DNA from 3 places in the Mesorhizobium sp. BR115XR7A genome. Region 2 is predicted to be linked to each of the others. Evidence: predicted binding sites of a transcription regulator. Region 2 holds the regulator's gene; each other region holds the start of a gene.
The links. The regulator PhoB, encoded in region 2, activates phosphate uptake and scavenging genes when phosphate is short. The targets are predictions, from matches to a motif close to TGTCATNNANCTGTCAT.
Positions count from the first base shown of each region.

Region 1: the regulator PhoB is predicted to act here: its motif matches at 1,560-1,576, upstream of LB557_RS03280 (RNA degradosome polyphosphate kinase).
Region 3: the regulator PhoB is predicted to act here: its motif matches at 1,168-1,184, upstream of LB557_RS14355 (DUF1045 domain-containing protein).

Region 1 is NZ_JAIUHW010000001.1:615,132-618,406, reverse strand. Features, by position in the region: gene LB557_RS03290 (FAD-dependent monooxygenase) at 1-1,217, opposite strand, end outside; gene LB557_RS03285 (zinc-finger domain-containing protein) at 1,228-1,473, opposite strand; gene LB557_RS03280 (RNA degradosome polyphosphate kinase) at 1,641-3,275, shown strand, end outside.
Region 2 is NZ_JAIUHW010000005.1:237,362-240,636, reverse strand. Features, by position in the region: gene pstB (phosphate ABC transporter ATP-binding protein PstB) at 1-183, shown strand, start outside; gene phoU (phosphate signaling complex protein PhoU) at 209-916, shown strand; gene phoB (phosphate regulon transcriptional regulator PhoB) at 936-1,625, shown strand; gene LB557_RS12880 (ROK family protein) at 1,628-2,863, opposite strand; gene xylF (D-xylose ABC transporter substrate-binding protein) at 3,128-3,275, shown strand, end outside.
Region 3 is NZ_JAIUHW010000006.1:54,765-58,039, reverse strand. Features, by position in the region: gene LB557_RS14360 (alpha-D-ribose 1-methylphosphonate 5-triphosphate diphosphatase) at 1-384, opposite strand, end outside; gene LB557_RS14355 (DUF1045 domain-containing protein) at 421-1,128, opposite strand; gene iolB (5-deoxy-glucuronate isomerase) at 1,281-2,093, opposite strand; gene LB557_RS14345 (DUF3329 domain-containing protein) at 2,267-2,479, opposite strand; gene iolE (myo-inosose-2 dehydratase) at 2,520-3,275, opposite strand, start outside.

The DNA.
Region 1 (3,275 bases), on a different contig from region 2:
TGCTCCCACCCGTAAAGCCAGTCCAGATCGGCTGCGAGCTTCTCTCCCGGTCGCGCCGCCAGAAACAGATTGCGAGCCAGTGCCACCGGGCCACGGGCATGCCACGCAAGCCGATTGAGCGCGCCGCGACGGATGACCTTGGCGATGCGCGACCGCCGCAGCTCCTCCCAGATGGCGAGGCTTTGCGTCAGGTCGCCGGGGATGTCGGCGACCAGGCTGGCCAGCGTCGCGGCATCCTCGATCGCCATGGCAGCACCTTGCGCCGCGAACGGCGTCATCGCGTGCGCGGCGTCGCCGATCAGCGCGACGCCTTGTGACATAGTCCAGCGTCGCTGCTCGACCGTGTGGATGGGGAAGGCGGTCCACGGGCCAGCGAGTTCCACCAACCGCGCCAGCGCCGGCGCGGAGCGGCGCATGGCGCCTGAAAGGATGGCGGGATCGGCGTGGCGTGACCACCCGTCGGCGATGCGCTCGCCCCGGGTGAAGGCGGCAAGGTTGAAGGCGCTACCCCTGCTCACGGGGTAGGCGACCAAATGAAAGCCGGGATGCAGGAAGGTGGTGACGCAGTCAGGGGAGCCGATCGCGGTGAAGGCTCGCCCCGCCTCGTTGTCTGCGCTCACCGTCGCCCGCCAAGCCAGTTCGCCGGAGAAATGGCTGTTCGCCAAGCCGGCTCCGCTGCCTGGACTGGCAAACCTCCGCACCGCTGACCAGACGCCATCGGCGCCGACCAGCAGAGATCCTTGGGTATCGATGACCTTGCGGCCGACCCCGTCTGTTGTGGTGATAACGAATGAACCGGAGGCCACGCTGCTGATCTGCGCGCCGGTGGTGAGATGGATGTCGGGCAGTTGCGCAACGCGCGCCATCAGGGCGTCTTGCAGATCCGCCCGGTGCGCCACGAGATAGGGCGCCCCCCAGCGTTCCTCGCCGGCTCCGCCAAGCGGCACGCGTGCCAGTTGGCGCAGGCTCGCGGCGTCCTTCAGCACCACGGCTTCCGGCTGGACGGCATTGGCAAGAAGCGTGTCGAGCACGCCAAGCTGGCGAAGGATGCGGGTCGCGTTAGGAGAGAGCTGGATGCCGGCGCCCGCCGCTTCGAGACGCTGCGCCTGTTCGAACACCCTCACGGAATAGCCGCGTTCGGCAAAGGCAATCGCCGCTGTCAGCCCGGCGATGCCAGCCCCGGCGATCATGACCTGCCGGGACCGCGTCGAGCTCATGATCGGAAGGTCAGGCGGCCTGGTCGATGTAGAGGCAGCCCGCCGGCAGCGTTTCGGTCGCCTTCAGCTTCGGCGAATAGCGATAGAGGGTCGAGCAGTAGGGGCAGACTTTCTCATTGTCGTCGCCCATGTCGAGAAAAACATGCGGATGGTCGAAAGGCGGGTTGGCGCCCGTGCACATGAATTCCTTGACTCCGATGTCGATCGCCGGGTGGCCCGCATCGTTCTGGAAATGGGGAATGGAACCGCCTGCCATCGTCGTCTCCTTAACGCAGTCTCTCTGCATCTGGATCATATCAAGTCTGTTTGCAAGTTCGATGAAATCAAACTGTCGCAAAAGCCTGTCAGAGAACTGTCGCAAAAGCCTGCCACAGGATAAGTTAAGCCGGTTAACCGGCTGAGGCGCGCGGAAGAGCAGGAATCATGAACGAACTGAAGCCGGTACAGAGCGAATTCAACAATGTCGCGGCAGCGAGCCCGGAAGGCAATCCGGACCGCTTCGTCAATCGCGAATTCTCCTGGCTGCAGTTCAATCGCCGCGTTCTCGAGGAATCGCTGAACACCCATCACCCGCTTCTGGAGCGCGTCCGCTTCCTGTCGATCTCGGCCGCCAATCTCGACGAGTTCTTCATGGTGCGCGTCGCCGGCCTTGCCGGCCAGGTGCGCGAGGGGATCGTGCTGAAGAGCCCGGACGGACGCACTCCCGAACAGCAGCTCGAACAATTGCTGCGTGAGGTCGAGCGGCTGCAGGAGGACCAGCAGAAGAGCCTGTCGGCACTCACGGTGCTGCTCAACAAGGAAGGCATCGAAAGCATCACCCGCGACGCGCTGACCAAGGACGAGAAGGTCTGGCTGGAAGACCATTTCCAGGAGCAGGTGTTTCCCGTGCTCACCCCGCTGTCGATCGACCCCGCGCATCCGTTCCCGTTCATTCCCAATCTCGGCTTCTCGATGGCGCTGCAGCTTCGCCATCGCAAGAATGGCGAGGAGATGAGCGCGCTCTTGCGCCTGCCGGTGGCGCTGAAGCGCTTCATCCGCCTGCCGGACCGCAAGCACCATGTCCGCTTCATCCCGCTGGAGGAGGCGGTCGGCCTCTACATCGGCAAGCTCTTCCCCGGCTACGAGGTCAAGGGCTCCGGCACGTTCCGCATCATTCGTGACAGCGACATCGAGGTCGAAGAGGAATCGGAAGATCTCGTGCGCCTGTTCGAAACGGCGCTGAAGCGCCGCCGCCGCGGCTCCGTCATCCGCATCGAATTCGACAAGCTGATGCCTGGGGAATTGCGCGATTTCGTCGCCGGCGAGCTTGGCGTCTCGTCGAGCCGCATCAGCGTGCTCACCGGGCCGCTGGCGCTCAGCCAGATCTCCGAGATCGTCTCCGTTCCCCGCGACGACCTGAAATTCATCCCCTACAACCCACGCTTTCCCGAGCGCATCCGCGAGCATGGCGGCGACTGTTTCGCCGCCATTCGCGAGAAGGACATCGTCGTCCATCACCCCTATGAGTCGTTCGACGTGGTGGTGCAGTTCCTGCGCCAGGCGATGGCCGACCCCGAAGTGGTGGCGATCAAGCAGACGCTTTATCGCACCTCCAACGACAGCCCGATCGTGCGTGCTCTGGTCGATGCGGCCGAAGCCGGCAAGTCGGTGACGGCACTGGTCGAGCTCAAGGCGCGTTTCGACGAGGAGGCCAATATCCGCTGGGCGCGCGATCTCGAACGCGCCGGCGTGCAGGTCGTGTTCGGGTTCCTGGAACTCAAGACCCACGCCAAGATGTCGCTGGTGGTGCGGCGCGAGGACGGCAAGCTGCGCAATTACGTCCATCTCGGCACCGGCAACTACCACCCGGTCACCGCGCGCATCTACACCGACCTGTCCTTCTTCACCACCGATCCGACGATCGCCCGCGACGTCGCCCAATTGTTCAATTTCATCACCGGCTATGCCGAGCCGACCGCGGAGATGCGGCTGGCGATCTCGCCGTTCACGCTGAGGAACCGCATCCTCCAGCACATTTCGGACGAGGTCACCCATGCGTTGGAGGGACGGCCGGCGCGT
Region 2 (3,275 bases):
GAGTTGCAGGCCGACTACACGATCGTCATCGTCACCCACAACATGCAGCAGGCCGCGCGCGTGTCGAAGCAGACGGCTTTCATGTATCTGGGCGAGCTGGTCGAATTCGACAAGACCGAGAAAATCTTCACGTCGCCTCGCGAGAAGCGCACGCAGGACTATATCACCGGCCGCTTCGGCTGATCTCACGCATACGAGGACCAGGATCATGGCCGAACACACAGTCGCAGCCTTCGACGAGGATCTCGGACAGATCAGCAGGCTGATCAGCGACATGGGCGATCTCGCCGGCACGATGGTCGGCGGCGCCACCAAGGCGCTGCTGAATTCCGACAACGCGCTGGCACAGCGCGTCGTCTCCGACGACGCCATCATGGACGCACGCCAGCGCGAACTCGATGATCGCGCCATCACCCTGATCGCCAAGCGCCAACCGATGGCCGACGATCTGCGTCATGTCGTCGGCTCGATCCGCATGGCGGGCGATCTCGAACGCATCGGCGACCTTGCCAAGAACATTGCCAAGCGCGTCGGCTCCGTCGGCCTCACCGCCACGCCGCGCGACCTGTCGCATTCCATCGACTCCATGGCGCAGCTGGTGCTGATCCAGGTGCAGGGCGTGGTCGAGGAATATGCGGCCGGCGATGCCGCCGCCCTCGCCAAGCTCAGGAATGACGACGAACGCATCGACGTCAAATACACCTCGGTGTTCCGCGAACTCCTGACCTACATGATGGAGGATCCCCGCAACATCACGGCTTGCACGCATCTTTTGTTCTGCGCCAAGAATCTCGAACGCATCGGCGACCATGTGACCAACATCGCCGAGAATGCGTATTATGTGCTGACCGGCACGCAACTGCCCGCCAACCGTCCGAAGCAGGACGAGACGGCGATGTCGGTGCCGGCGGCTTGACGGCAGGGATGATCGACCGATGATCGCGCCACGCATCATGGTGGTGGAGGACGAGGAGCCGCTGGGCGTGCTCCTCCGCTACAACCTGGAGTCCGAGGGTTACCAGGTCGAGGTGGTGACACGCGGCGACGAAGCCGAGATACGCCTCCAGGAAAACGTGCCCGACCTCCTGGTGCTCGACTGGATGGTGCCGGCGGTTTCCGGCATCGAACTCTGTCGGCGCCTGCGCATGCGGCCCGAGACGGAGCGACTGCCGATCATCATGCTGACGGCGCGTGGCGAGGAGAGCGATCGCGTGCGCGGCCTCTCGACCGGCGCCGACGACTATCTGGTCAAGCCGTTCTCGACGCCGGAATTCATGGCCCGGGTCAAGGCGCTGCTGCGCCGCGCCAAGCCGGAAGTGCTGTCCAGCGTGCTCAAGGTCGGCGACATCGTGCTCGACCGCGAATCGCACCGGGTCTATCGCAAGAAGAGCGAGATCCGGCTCGGACCGACCGAGTTCCGGCTGCTCGAATTCATGATGCGCCATCCTGGCCGCGTGTTCTCGCGCAGCCAGTTGCTCGACAATGTCTGGGGCGAGACGATCTACATCGACGAGCGCACCGTGGATGTGCATGTCGGGCGCCTTCGCAAGGCGGTCAACAATGGCCGCATGCCCGATGTGATACGCACCATCCGTGGCGCAGGCTACGCAATTCGCGAGGATTGAGATCAGGCCACGTTCTTGCCGGATCTCACCTGCACGCCCGGCGCGAAAATCTCCTGGTCGACGAAGGTGAGCGCGCGCATGGCGCAGCCCTCGCGGATCAGCGGCAATTCGTTCGGCTCTGTATCGAAGGAAATCGATTTCGAATGCTGGCCGCCGGCGGTCTGGGCGATGGCCTCACGCAAGGCCGGCTCGATCAGATCGAAGGCGGCGGCGCTGACGCCGACCATCGCAACCGGCGCCGGATCGATCAGCGCGAACAAGCTGCCAAGCCCATAGCCTAGCGCCTCGCCGGCCTTGCGATAGGCCTCGCGCTCCGGTCCGTCTCTTTCGCGCGCCGTGGCCGCCAATGCGCGCATGTCGGCGTCGCTGACGTCGACCGGTTTGGCGTCCTCACCCATCTGTCCTGCATTACGCCAGATGGCATAGTTGCCGGCATAGGCCTCGACGCAGCCGCGCCGCCCGCAGCGGCAGAGCGCGCCGCCGGGGCGATGGATCATGTGGCCGAACTCGCCGCCCGAGGAATGGGTGCCGGTGAACAGCTCGCCCTTCAGCACTAGGCCCATGCCGATGCCGTGCGAGAGCAGGATGGCGATGAAGTCGTCGCGGTAGCGCTCGGGGTCGCGCCAGCGCAGCGCCACAGCCATCATGTTGCAGTCGTTCTCCATGGTGGCGGGGATGCCGAATTCGGCTTCGAGTATATCGGCGAAGGCAATGTCCGTCTGCGGCGTGATCGGCGACCACAGCATGGCGCGCGCCTCGGTGTCGGTGATGCCCTGGATCGCCAGCGCGATGCGGGCAATGCTGGCGACATCGAGGTCGGGATCCTCGAGGCGGCGCCGGACGATGGCCACGCATTCGCCGATCAGCGCCTCGCGCGACATGGTCAGCGTGTCCAGCCGGCGCTGCTCCTCCGATATCACCTGGCCGGCGTAGTCGATGACGGCGACGGAGAGGAAATTCAGCGACAGCACCACGGTCATGACCGCCGCGGCCTCGGGGTTGAGACAAAGGCCCACCTGCGGCCGGCCGCGTTTCAGTGAGCCGGCCTCGTTCGGCTTGCCTTCGCTCAGGATACCTTCGCCGATCAGATCGGCTGATATCGCCGATATGGTCGAGTGGCTCAGGGCGGTGGTGGCGGCGATCTCAGTGCGCGAGGGCTGGCCACCCCGGCGCACGGCTCCAATCACCATTGCACGGTTGCGCCGGCGCAGATCGTCGTGGCGGATTCCGACCGACATCATTCCCTCCCCGTCGCCGTGGTTCTTGACGCCCCCTCGAACACCTCCGGCAACGGGTCGAATACTGGCAGAAGCGGCTGGGGCTGTCATTTATTTATTGCGGGGCTCGAAAAAAGGCTTCTGGCACCTCAAAATGCGTCAGAATCAATGTTGACAGTGCTCAGGCGATGGACCAGTGTTTTTTCGAGGCTCGAAAAAATAGGGCCTTTGTGCCGGCCTTAGGGCCAGTTTGGTCGCGCCACACGCGGGCGCAGGGAGGATATCATGAAGAGATTCACAGTCGCCATTCTGGCGGGTGTCGCCATGTCGCTGACGCTGGCGTCGGTCGCGCAGGCAAAGGACAAGGTCATCGGCGTGTCGTGGTCCAACTTCCAGGAGGAGCGCTGGAAGACCGACGAGGCGGCCATGAAGA
Region 3 (3,275 bases), on a different contig from region 2:
ACGATCCCGCGCGACGCTGTCCTCGATCGCATCGGCCAGCTTGCGAATGTCGTCCAATGTCAGGTCGGCGTCCTCGTCCATGCCGACGCGCAAGGCATCGAGCACGGTCGTGATGCCGGCGGTCGCCACCTGCGCGTCATGGGCGAGCACCGCGGCGATCGGGTTCCAGCGCACTTTCGGCCGCGGCGCATAATGGCCCTCGAGATGGTCGGTGTGGAGTTCGACCAGCCCTGGAATGATAAAGTCGCCGCCCATGTCCTCGCCGGTTCGGGCAGCATCGCCATCGATGCCGGCGATCAAGCCATCGCGCAGCACCAGTGACCCTTCGACGATCTCGTCGGCAAGAACGATGCGGGCGTTGGAAAGAACAGTTTCGGCGGTCATTGCGGGTAGTCCTTGGTTCTTGCAGTCGGGTTTCGTTCAGGCGGTTTTCCGGGCCGGGCGGCGTCCGAGCGCGTGCTGGGAAAGCACCATGAATGGCGCGCCGGGTTCGGGTTCGACGAACAATGTCAGCGCATCCACCAGCACGGGCTGGCGCAACACATCGGCGAAAAGGCTGTCGATGGCGGCGCGCAGGCGAGGGCTTTCCTGTGGGCCGGCCCGGCCGGACAGGGTCATGTGGAAGCGGAAGGTCTCGAAGACATAGGGATAGCCCCATTGGCAGAGATTGCGAAACTCGGCCGGCTTCAGCGAATCCGGGCTGCGCCGCTCGATCTCGGCCTCTGACAGCGGTGCGCGAAACCGGTCGAAATCGCGTACCACATTGTCGGCGAAGCGGTTGAGCGGCGGCAGCGGCCCTTCCGGCACCAGCGCGAAGAAGCTGTCGATCTGGCTGACGATAAGGCGCGGGATCGTGACGACAGGCGTAACCTCGGCAAAATGATCCAGCGCCGCGCGCAGCGAGGTCTCGGTCTCCGTGGCAGCCAGATGGAAGGGCGCCTTCAGCGTCGCGTGAAAGCCATAGCGGCGTGCCGAGGCCGTGTGGAAGGCCACTTCCGCTGCCGACAGATCGGCAACGGCCTCAACCGGCCTGGTCGCGGCACCGAAGGGATCGCGGCCTAGCCAGTCGGCGGCGATGCGCGCCAGCGGCTCGTCCTGCCGGGGGGTGAAATAAATCGCATAACGCATGGGAAGTCCTCGTCAGAACCGTTGCCATAGGTGATTTCCATGACGGATTGACGAAGCTTTGACGGGTTTTAGAAGGCAAATCGGCCCCTGGGGTCCTTAGCCGACGATTTTTCCCAGCTGGACCAATAAGTTCGGCCGGAAACGCGAGACGGTCAGGCCTTCATCAACCATTCGTGCTCGGGCGCATTGTGGAATTTCCAGGTCCGCTTCGGTCCGGCCATCACATTGAGATAATAGAGGTCATAGCCGTGGCAGGCGGCACAGGGGTGATAGCCCTTGGGCACCAGCACCACATCGCCGTCCTCGATCGCCATGGCTTCGTCCAGCGCGCGATGTCCGCTTTTGTCGGCATCGGTGTAGACGCGCTGGAAGGCAAAGCCCTGCGGCGGGTTGAGGCGATGGTAGTAGGTTTCCTCGAGATAGGATTCGGCAGGCAGATTGTCCTGGTCGTGCTTGTGCGGCGGGTAGCTCGACGTGTGACCGCCGGGCGTGATGACCTCGACGACCAGCAACGAGTCGGCCGGCTGGCCTTCCGGCAGGATGTTGGTGACGTAACGCGTATTGGTGCCCTTGCCGCGCACCTCCTGGCCGAGATCGTCCGGTCCGATCACCCGGACCGGCAGGCCACCGCCAAGACCAGGCGCCGAGCAGACGCCAAGTTCCAGCTCGGTATCGGCCGTTACAGACCAGTCCGATCCCTGCGGCACGTAGACCGACCACGGCTTGCCATCGAAGGGCGACATGCGCTCGCCGAGCAGGCCGAGATCCTTGCCGCCGGCTTTCGCGGTACCCTTGCCGGTCACGAACACCAGGCAGACTTCGCGGTCGTCCGTCTTTCCCGAGGCGCTTTCGCCCGGCTTCAGCCGATGCAGGTCGAAACCGACATAGGTCCAGCCGGCGCTTTTCGGCGTCACATGGGCGACGCGGCCATGGCCCTTGTCGGCCTTGACGAGCAGTTTCGACATTTTGTCTCTCCTATCCTAGCCTTCCAACTTCGTCATCCTAGGGCGGAGCAGGAGCGAAGCTCCTGCTCCGCCCTAGGATGACGAAGCGAGGGGCGTTTCGGCCAATCGCCGACGTGTGCGATCCGTTACGCTCGCAGTATCCAATCCACAAAACTGCTCGCGCCATGGACCGCTTATTCCTTCGGATCGGCCGGAGGCTTCGTCTCGTCGGCCGGCTTATAAAGATAAAAAAATTGCCAGGCGCCGTAGCCGGCAAAGCCGAGCGCGATGACGCCCCAGAACGGCGTGCCGGTGGCGAACTCGATGACCGACCAGATGAGGCAGACCGCGACGACGGCGACACGCCGCCACAATGGCCGGAAGAAGGGGTGCTCGGAATCTTTCATCTGGCCAGCCTACAGCAAGCCCGGCCTGGCGAGAACCCGATCAGGCATTCGGAAACCCTTGCGTCTCCACCGTGTAGCCGGCTGATGTCATCACCCGCATCAGCTCCTTGTGGCCAACCTGCGCCATCTTCAGCGGCGGGTTCTTCTTCGGGTCCTGCTCGGCTTCGACCACGAACCAGCCTTCATAGCCGTGGTCGGCGAACCGCTGCACGATGGCGCCGAAATCGAGCGAACCGTCGCCCGGCACGGTGAAGGCGCCGCGCGCCACGGCATCGAGGAAGGACTGCTTCGTACGGTCGAGCTTCTCGATCACACCCATGCGCACGTCCTTCACATGGACGTGGCTGATGCGCTTGTGGTGATGGTCGATGGCGCGCAGCACGTCGCCGCCGGCAAAGGCGAGGTGTCCGGCATCGAGCAGCAGTGGGATGCCTTCGCCGGAATGGCGCATGAAGGCGTCGAGCTCCGGCTCGGTCTCGACCACGGCCGCCATGTGATGGTGATAGGACAGCGGCATGCCTTGCTCGGCGCACCATTCGCCGAATTCGGTCAGGCGCCGCGCGTAGGCCTTCATCTCGTCGCCAGTGAGCTTCGGCTTGGTGGCGAGCGGCTTGGAACGGTCGCCCTGGATCGAGCGGCCGACCTCGCCATAGACGATGCAGGGCGCGTCGACTGCCTTGAACAGGTCGATCATCGGCTGGATGCGGTCCTTGTTGGCAGCCATCTCCTCATCGACCAGCGTGCCCGAGAACCAGCCGCCGCACAGCGTCACGTCGGCGGCCTTCAGGATCGGCAG